2 regions of the Streptomyces sp. NPDC050856 genome follow, and region 1 is predicted to be linked to the other one. Evidence: predicted binding sites of a transcription regulator. Region 1 holds the regulator's gene; the other holds the start of a gene.

Region 1 (4,550 bases):
GGCGGGCCACGCGGGGATGCCCACGGAGGACGGCTTCACCGCCTCCCAGATGTCGATGTACGGGTGCCCCACCACCAGGGTGTGGGCGTCCGTGACCCGCGCCGCGACACGGGACTCCTTGGAGCCCGGCACCAGGTGGTCCACCAGGACGCCCAGCCGGGCGTCCGGGCCGGGCCCGAAGTCCCGCACGACGGCCGGCAGGTCGTCGACGCCCTCCAGGTACTCCACGACCACGCCCTCGACGCGCAGGTCGTCGCCCCAGACCCGCTCCACCAGCTCGGCGTCGTGGCGGCCCTCCACATAGATCCGCCCCGCCCGGGCCACCCGGGCGCGCGCACCCGGCACGGCGACCGAGCCGGAGGCGGTGCGGGACGGCCGCGCGGGCCCTGCGGCCGGACGCACCAGGGTGACCGTACGGCCCTCCAGCAGGAACCCGCGCGGCGCCAGCGGGAAGGCCCGCTGCTTGCCGAACCGGTCCTCCAGGGTGACCGTCCCCGCCTCACAGCCGATCACCGCCCCGCAGAAACCCGTGCCCACCTCCTCCACCACCAGGTCCGGCTCGGCGGGTACCTCCGGCACCGGCGCGGAACGCTTCCAGGGGGGCGTGAGATCGGGGTGGTAGCTGCGCATCCGTCAGACGCTACGACACCCCGAACCGGCGGGCCAGCTCATCGCGCTGGGCGCGTACGAACGCGGCGTCGACCACCGCCCCGTGGCCCGGCACGTACAGCGCGTCCTCACCGCCCAGCTCCAGCAGCCGGTCCAGCGCGGCCGGCCAGCGCGACGGGACGGCGTCCGGCCCGGCCTGCGGGTCGCCCGACTCCTCCACCAGGTCGCCGCAGAACACCACCGCCCGGGACCCGTTCCCGCCCGGCACCAGCAGCGCGAGATCGTGGCCGCTGTGCCCCGGTCCGGCGTCGGACAGCAGCACCTGGCGCCCGCCCAGCTCCACCGTCCAGCCGCCGCAGACCAGGTGGTGCGGCACGACCAGCACGTCCGTCGCCTCCACCGCGTCCGGCTCGGCGACCCCGTGACGTACCGCGTCGACGCGCAGCGCGTCCCGTTCCCGGCTCAGCAGGGCGTCGACGCCCACCGCCCCGTACACCTCCGCCCCGGCGAACGCCGCCGTCCCCAGCACGTGGTCGAAGTGCGGATGGCTCAGTGCGACATGCGTCACCCTGCGGCCGCCCAGCAGCCGCTGCGCCTGGGCCCTGATCTCGGCGCCCTCCCGCAGGGTGGCACCCGTGTCGAACAGCAGGGCCCCGCGCTCCCCGGCGACCAGCGCGGTGGTCGCGTCCCAGACCGGCAGCCGCCGCCTGCCGACCCCGTCGCCGAGCCGCTCCCAGCCGAAGTCTTCCCAACGGACGTCCATACCGCGACGCTATCGGCAAACCCAGGGGCCCGCCCCGCCGACGGCGTGACCGCCGCCCTTGGCACGGGCGCGCCCGGGCCCCGTACACTGACCCGGGGACGGCTGGCACTCGGACAGGGCGAGTGCCAGGCCAAACGGCAGGAACCAGAGCTAGCTGGAGGTGTGCGCATGCTCAGCGAACGCAGACTCGAAGTGCTGCGCGCCATCGTCCAGGACTACGTCGGCACCGAGGAGCCGGTCGGTTCCAAGGCGCTCACCGAGCGCCACAACCTCGGCGTCTCCCCGGCCACCGTGCGCAACGACATGGCCGTCCTGGAGGAGGAGGGGTTCATCGCCCAGCCCCACACCAGCGCCGGCCGGATCCCCACCGACAAGGGCTACCGGCTCTTCGTCGACAAGCTGGCCGGGGTCAAGCCGCTGTCGACGCCCGAGCGGCGCGCCATCCAGAACTTCCTGGACGGCGCGGTCGACCTGGACGACGTCGTCGGCCGTACGGTACGGCTGCTGGCGCAGCTCACCCGGCAGGTGGCGGTCGTCCAGTACCCCTCGCTGACCCGGTCCACCGTGCGCCACGTCGAGCTGCTGTCGCTGGCGCCGGCCCGGCTGATGCTGGTCCTGATCACCGACACGGGCCGGGTGGAGCAGCGCATGATCGACTGCCCCGCGCCGTTCGGCGAGACGTCCCTGGCCGACCTGCGGGCGCGGCTCAACAGCCGGGTGGTCGGGCGGCGCTTCACCGACGTACCGCAGCTGGTGCAGGACCTCCCCGAGTCCTTCGAGACGGAGGACCGCGGGACCGTCTCCACGGTGCTGGCCACCCTGCTGGAGACGCTGGTGGAGGAGACCGAGGAGCGGCTGATGATCGGCGGAACCGCCAATCTCACCCGCTTCGGGCACGACTTCCCGCTGACGATCAGGCCGGTGCTGGAGGCGCTTGAGGAGCAGGTCGTGCTCCTCAAGCTGCTCGGCGAGGCCACGGACTCGGCCATGACCGTACGCATCGGGCACGAGAACGCCCATGAGGGGCTCAGCTCCACGTCCGTCGTCGCGGTCGGTTACGGTTCAGGCGACGAGGCAGTCGCCAAACTCGGCGTGGTCGGACCGACCCGCATGGACTACCCCGGAACGATGGGAGCGGTACGCGCAGTGGCACGTTACGTCGGACAGATCCTGGCGGAGTCGTAAGTGGCCACGGACTACTACGCCGTACTCGGCGTACGCCGCGACGCGTCCCAGGACGAGATCAAGAAGGCGTTCCGGCGGCTCGCTCGCGAGCTGCACCCGGACGTCAACCCCGATCCGAAGACGCAGGAGCGGTTCAAGGAGATCAACGCCGCCTACGAGGTGCTGTCGGACCCGCAGAAGAAGCAGGTCTACGACCTCGGCGGCGACCCGCTGTCCTCCTCGGGCGGCGGTGGCGCCGGCGGCTTCGGCGCGGGCGGCTTCGGCAACTTCTCCGACATCATGGACGCCTTCTTCGGCACGGCGTCCCAGCGCGGGCCCCGGTCGCGCACACGGCGCGGCCAGGACGCGATGATCCGTCTGGAGATCGACCTCGACGAGGCGGCCTTCGGCACCACCAAGGACATCCAGGTCGACACGGCGGTCGTCTGCACCACGTGCTCCGGCGAGGGCGCCGCCCCCGGCACCTCGGCCCAGACCTGCGACATGTGCCGCGGCCGTGGCGAGGTCTCCCAGGTGACCCGCTCCTTCCTGGGCCAGGTCATGACCTCCCGGCCCTGCCCCCAGTGCCAGGGCTTCGGCACCGTGGTGCCCACCCCGTGCCCCGAGTGCGCGGGTGACGGCCGGGTCCGCTCCCGCCGCACCCTGACGGTGAAGATCCCGGCCGGTGTCGACAACGGCACCCGCATCCAGCTGGCCGGCGAGGGCGAGGTCGGCCCCGGCGGCGGCCCGGCCGGCGACCTGTACGTGGAGATCCACGAGCTGCCGCACGCGGTCTTCCAGCGGCGCGGCGACGACCTGCACTGCACGGTCACCGTCCCGATGACGGCGGCCGCGCTGGGCACCAAGTGCCCGCTGGAGACCCTGGACGGTGTCGAGGAGGTCGACATCCGGCCGGGCACGCAGTCCGGCCAGTCCATCCCGCTGCACGGGCGCGGTGTCACGCACCTGCGCGGCGGCGGGCGCGGTGACCTCATCGTGCACGTGGAGGTCCAGACCCCGTCCAAGCTGGACGCGGAGCAGGAGCGGCTGTTGCGGGAGCTGGCGAAGCTGCGCGGCGAGGAGCGTCCCCTGGGCCAGTTCCAGCCGGGTCAGCAGGGCCTGTTCTCCCGCCTGAAGGACGCCTTCAACGGACGTTAGGGGCCCGCCTCCGTCCCCCCGCGCCCGGTGGCGCGGGGGGACGCCCGTTCGCGGGTGCGGGTTTCGGGCCCGGACCGGGGGCGTGACACCATGCGTGCATGTCCTCCGCACTGACCGATCTCTGCCGGTACCCGATCGTGCAGGCGCCCATGGCGGGCGGCGCCTCCTGTCCCCGGCTGGTGTCCGCCGTGTGCGACGCCGGGGGCCTCGGCTTCCTGGCCGCCGGCTACAAGACGGCCGACGGCATGTACCAGGAGATCAAGCAGGTCCGGGGGCTGACCGCGCGCCCCTTCGGGGTGAACCTGTTCATGCCGCAGCCCGGCCAGGCCGACGCCGCCGCCGTCGAGGTGTACCGGAACCAGCTCGCCGGCGAGTCCGCCTGGTACGAGACCGCGCTCGGCGACCCCGCCGCGGGACGGGACGACGGGTACGACGCCAAGCTGGCCATCCTGTTCGAGGACCCGGTCCCCGTGGTGTCCTTCACCTTCGGGTGCCCGACGCGCGAGACGCTCGACTCGTTCGCCCGGGTCGGCACGTTCACCGTGGTGACGGTCACCTCGCCGGAGGAGGCGCTGGCCGCGCGGCAGGCCGGTGCGCACGCGGTGTGCGTGCAGGGCGTCGAGGCCGGCGGCCACCAGGGGACCCACCGCGACGACCCGGCGGCCGACGGTGCGGGGACCGGCCTGCTGTCGCTGGTCGCGGCGGTCCGGGAGACCGTGCCGCTGCCGATCGTCGCCGCCGGCGGCCTGATGCGCGGCAGCCAGATCGCCGCCGTGCTCGCGGCCGGCGCCGAGGCCGCGCAGCTGGGCACCGCGTTCCTGGTGTGCCCCGAGTCGGGGGCACACCCGCTGCACAA
Region 2 (4,550 bases), on a different contig from region 1:
CCCGGGAGGAGGGCATCGCCGCCGTGGAGGCACGGCTGTCGGACCCGAAGCGGCCGGTGGACCTGCTCATCAACAACGCCGGCTTCGGCAACAAGGGCCGGTTCCTCGAAGTGTCGATGGCCGACGAGTTGAGGATGTTGAAGGTGCACTGCGAGGCGGTGCTGCGGCTGACAGCGGCGGCGGCGGATGCGATGCGCGGCCGGGGGCGCGGCGGGGTGGTGAACGTGGCCTCGGTGGCCGCCTTCGTACCACGCGGCACATACGGGGCGTCGAAGTCCTGGGTCGTGCAGTTCACCCAGGGCGCGGCGCGGGACCTGGCGGGCAGCGGCGTGCGGCTGATGGCGCTGTGCCCCGGCTTCGTGCGGACGGAGTTCCACCAGCGCGCCGGAATGGGCACCGACAACATCCCCCGGTGGATGTGGCTGGACGCCGACAAGCTGGTGACCGAGGCACTGGCCGACCTGGCACGGGGCCGGACGCTGTCCGTCCCCGACCCGCGGTACAAGGCCCTGATGGGCGTGGTGAAGCTGGCGCCGCGCGGGCTGCTGGGCGGGGTGAGTTCCCGGGCGGGCCGCAAGTACGGTCCGCGCTAGCGGAACACGCCTCGACGACCGAGGCCCGGTGCCCCCGCGACGGGGGCACCGGGCCTCGGTGCGTGGCTCACTGGGCGCGCGTCAGCGCGAGCGTCAGTGGGAGTGGCCGTGGCTGTGGCCGTGGCCCGCGTCCGCCGGCTCCTCTTCCTTCTTCTCCACCACGAGGGTCTCGGTGGTGAGCAGCAGGGAGGCGATCGACGCGGCGTTCTCCAGCGCGGAGCGCGTCACCTTGACCGGGTCGATGACGCCGGCCTTGACCAGGTCGCCGTACTCGCCGGTGGCGGCGTTGAAGCCCTGGCCCTTGTCGAGCTCCGCCACCTTCGCGGTGATGACGTAGCCCTCGAGGCCGGCGTTCTCGGCGATCCAGCGCAGCGGCTCGACCGCGGCGCGGCGGACGACGGCGACACCGGTGGCCTCGTCGCCCTCCTTGCCGAGGTTGCCCTCCAGCACCTTGACGGCGTGGACCAGAGCGGAGCCACCACCGGAGACGATGCCCTCCTCGACCGCGGCGCGGGTCGCGGAGATGGCGTCCTCCAGACGGTGCTTCTTCTCCTTCAGCTCCACCTCGGTGGCGGCGCCGACCTTGATCACGCACACGCCGCCGGCCAGCTTCGCGAGGCGCTCCTGGAGCTTCTCGCGGTCCCAGTCGGAGTCGGTGGTCTCGATCTCGGCCTTGATCTGGTTGACCCGGCCCAGCACGTCGTCGGAGCTGCCGCCGCCGTCGACGATGGTGGTCTCGTCCTTGGTGACGGTCACACGGCGGGCGGTGCCCAGGACCTCCAGGCCGGCCTGGTCGAGCTTGAGGCCGACCTCCTCGGCGATGACGGTCGCGCCGGTGAGGGCGGCCATGTCGCCGAGCATCGCCTTGCGGCGGTCGCCGAAGCCGGGGGCCTTGACCGCGACCGCGTTGAAGGTGCCGCGGATCTTGTTGACGACCAGGGTCGACAGGGCCTCGCCCTCGACGTCCTCGGCGACGATCAGCAGCGGCTTCGAGGAACCGGCCTGGATGACCTTCTCCAGCAGCGGCAGCAGGTCCTGGATGGAGGAGATCTTGCCCTGGTGGATCAGGATGTACGGGTCGTCGAGGACGGCCTCCATACGCTCCTGGTCGGTCACCATGTACGGCGAGAGGTAGCCCTTGTCGAAGGCCATGCCCTCGGTGAAGTCCAGCTCCAGACCGAAGGTGTTGGACTCCTCGACGGTGATGACACCGTCCTTGCCGACCTTGTCCATCGCCTCGGCGATGAGCTCGCCGACCTGCTGGTCCTGCGCGGAGAGCGCGGCCACGGCGGCGATGTCGGCCTTGTCGTCGATCGGGCGCGCGGTGGCCAGGAGCTCGTCGGAGACGGCCTTGACCGCGGCGTCGATGCCCTTCTTCAGGGCGGCCGGGGAAGCACCGGCGGCGACGTTGCGCAGACCCTCGCGGACCAGGGCCTGGGCGAGCACGGTGGCGGTGGTGGTGCCGTCACCCGCGATGTCGTTGGTCTTGGTCGCCACCTCCTTCACCAGCTGGGCGCCGAGGTTCTCGTACGGGTCCTCGATCTCGACCTCACGGGCGATCGTGACACCGTCGTTGGTGATGGTGGGGGCGCCGAACTTCTTGTCGATGACGACGTTGCGGCCCTTGGGGCCGATCGTCACCTTGACCGTGTCGGCAAGCTTGTTGACGCCGCGCTCGAGGGCGCGACGGGCGTCCTCGTCGAACTTCAGAATCTTCGCCATGGAGCGTTTCAGCCCTCTCGGAACTCGGGTGAACGAACCGCGCCCCTCGCCGCCCGGCATTGTCAGCGGGGGCCAGGGGCGCAGTTCGAAGCAATTCTGCTGGGTGAAGCAGGGTGATTACTTCTCGACGATCGCGAGCACGTCGCGAGCCGAGAGGACGAGGTACTCCTCGCCGCTGTACTTCACCTCGGTGCCGCCGTACTTGCTGTACAGCACGATGTCGCCGGTCTTCACGTCGAGCGGCAGGCGCTCGCCGTTCTCGAAGCGGCCCGGACCCACGGCAAGGACGACGCCCTCCTGGGGCTTCTCCTTGGCGGTGTCCGGGATGACCAGGCCAGAGGCGGTGGTCTGCTCGGCGTCGAGCGGCTGGACCACGATGCGGTCCTCGAGCGGCTTGATGGCAACCTTGGAGCTGGTGGTCGTCACGATCCGACCTCCCCCTTCGGAGATCTCACGGGGTTAACTGTCTGAGGTGGCGACCAGGTGGATCCGTCGTCGCGGGTGCCGGACCTGCCCGTCGCTGTGTTGGCACTCTCCTGCGGGGAGTGCCAGACCCGAGACTATGACCGCGGTTAGCACTCGGTCAAGCGGAGTGCCAATTCCCCGCCGCGTGGCGGGGACGCGGGACGGCCGGTGAGGACCGGTGAGGGCCGGTGAGGGCCGGGGCCGCGCCTCAGACGTAGTCCTCCAGCCTGGCCACCGCGTAACCCTTGGCCGTGATGGTGTTCATCACCTGGCGGATCATGTCCGGCATGGTGCCCTTCCAGTCCTCCCGGCCCCGGAAGTGGGTGAGGACGATGTCACCGGGGTGCAGGTCCCGGTCCCACTCGCGCCACTCCATGCGGTCGGGGAACGCCTCGGCAGCCCACAGCGGCACGGCCTTGATGCCGCACGCCCGGGCGGCGCGCAGGGTGTCGCGGTTGTAGTTGCCGTAGGGCGGGCGGAAGAGCGCGGGCCGCTTGCCGTACCGCTGCTCGATGATGTCCTGCTGGCCGCAGATCTCGCGCTTCTGCTCCGCGAGCGAGAGGGCGGGCATGTAGCGGTGGTTGATGGTGTGGTTCTGCAGGGCCACGCCGCGGTCCTGCATCTTCCGGAAGTAGCCGTAGTTGTCCCGGACCAGGTAGTCGCTGAGGAAGGCGCTGTAGGGGACACCCAGGTCGGTCATCATCCTCAGCAGCTCGGGGTCCTTCTCCGCGCCGTCGTCGATGGTGAGGAAGACGATCCGGTCCTCGGTGGGGACGGTGGTGAAGACCGGCGGCAGGCCGGGGTCGCCCACCTCGAAGCCCTTGCGGAAGGTGATCCGCGGTTTGACCGCGGGGGGCGGGGGCGCGGCCAGCGGCGTCCGGCGCAGCCCCCACTTCCGGGCGGCGGCGGCGCGCGCGGCGTGCGCGCGCTCGACCTTCCGCACATAGGCGGCGAGGGCGCCGGCCGCGCCGGGGGCCTGTTCGGGCCGGCCGGCGGCGGGCGGGGCCTGCCCGGCGGCGCCGGGCGCGCCCCGGTCCGGGCCGTCGTGGGTACAGCCGGCTCCGAGTGCGGTGATCGCCAGCGCGGCGAGCACGACGCCCAGCCGCTTTGCACCCATTTTTTGGTTTTGTCGTACTAGCTGCATGGCGCCGCATCCTGTCAGCGCCGGGCCCCGTCGGCCGGCCGACACCGCCGCCCGCCGCGCACCATCCCCCGGCTGGCCCACAATGGGCCGGGTGACCGATCTCGCCGCCTTCTCCGCGCTCCTCACCGACGAGGGCCAGACCCTGCTCGCCGCCCTGCGCGACTACGACCCGTCCCAGGAGCTCGCCGTCGCCTCCCGGCTGCGCCGCGAGCACCCCGCCGAGCTGGTCACGGCGGCGCTCGCGCAGGCCCGGCTGCGGCAGCGGGCGGTGGCGAAGTTCGGCGAGCGGGACGCGTACCGCATGTACTTCACGCCCGGCGGCGTGGAGCAGTCCACCCGCTGCGCGGTCGCCGCACACCGCGCCGCCGCCTTCGCCCGGCTCGGGGTGCGCAGCGTCGCCGACCTGTGCGGCGGGATCGGCGGCGACGCCATCGCCTTCGCCCGGGCGGGGATCCGCGTCCTGGCCGTCGACCGGGACCCGCTGACGGCCGAGGCGGCCCGCGCGAACGCCGAGGCGCTCGGCCTGGCCGGGCTCATCGAGGTGCGGCGCGCCGATGTCACCGAGGTGGACACCTCCTCGTACGACGCGGTCTTCGTCGACCCGGCACGGCGGGGCGGGCGGGGCC

The links. The regulator HrcA, encoded in region 1, represses chaperone genes, less so after heat shock. The targets are predictions, from matches to a motif close to TTNGCACTCNGNNNNNCNGAGTGCNAA.
Region 2: groES (co-chaperone GroES) is a predicted target of HrcA. The motif match lies at 2,888-2,914, and genes of this name have one in related genera.

What each region holds. Positions count from the first base shown of each region.
Region 1 is NZ_JBFAGV010000034.1:22,130-26,679, forward strand. Features, by position in the region: gene AB0H53_RS24870 (DUF3097 domain-containing protein) at 1-630, opposite strand, end outside; gene AB0H53_RS24875 (MBL fold metallo-hydrolase) at 641-1,372, opposite strand; gene hrcA (heat-inducible transcriptional repressor HrcA) at 1,541-2,557, shown strand; gene dnaJ (molecular chaperone DnaJ) at 2,558-3,694, shown strand; gene AB0H53_RS24890 (nitronate monooxygenase) at 3,793-4,550, shown strand, end outside.
Region 2 is NZ_JBFAGV010000015.1:17,756-22,305, reverse strand. Features, by position in the region: gene AB0H53_RS16035 (SDR family oxidoreductase) at 1-593, shown strand, start outside; gene groL (chaperonin GroEL) at 687-2,315, opposite strand; gene groES (co-chaperone GroES) at 2,433-2,741, opposite strand; gene AB0H53_RS16020 (polysaccharide deacetylase family protein) at 2,989-3,897, opposite strand; gene AB0H53_RS16015 (class I SAM-dependent methyltransferase) at 4,007-4,550, shown strand, end outside.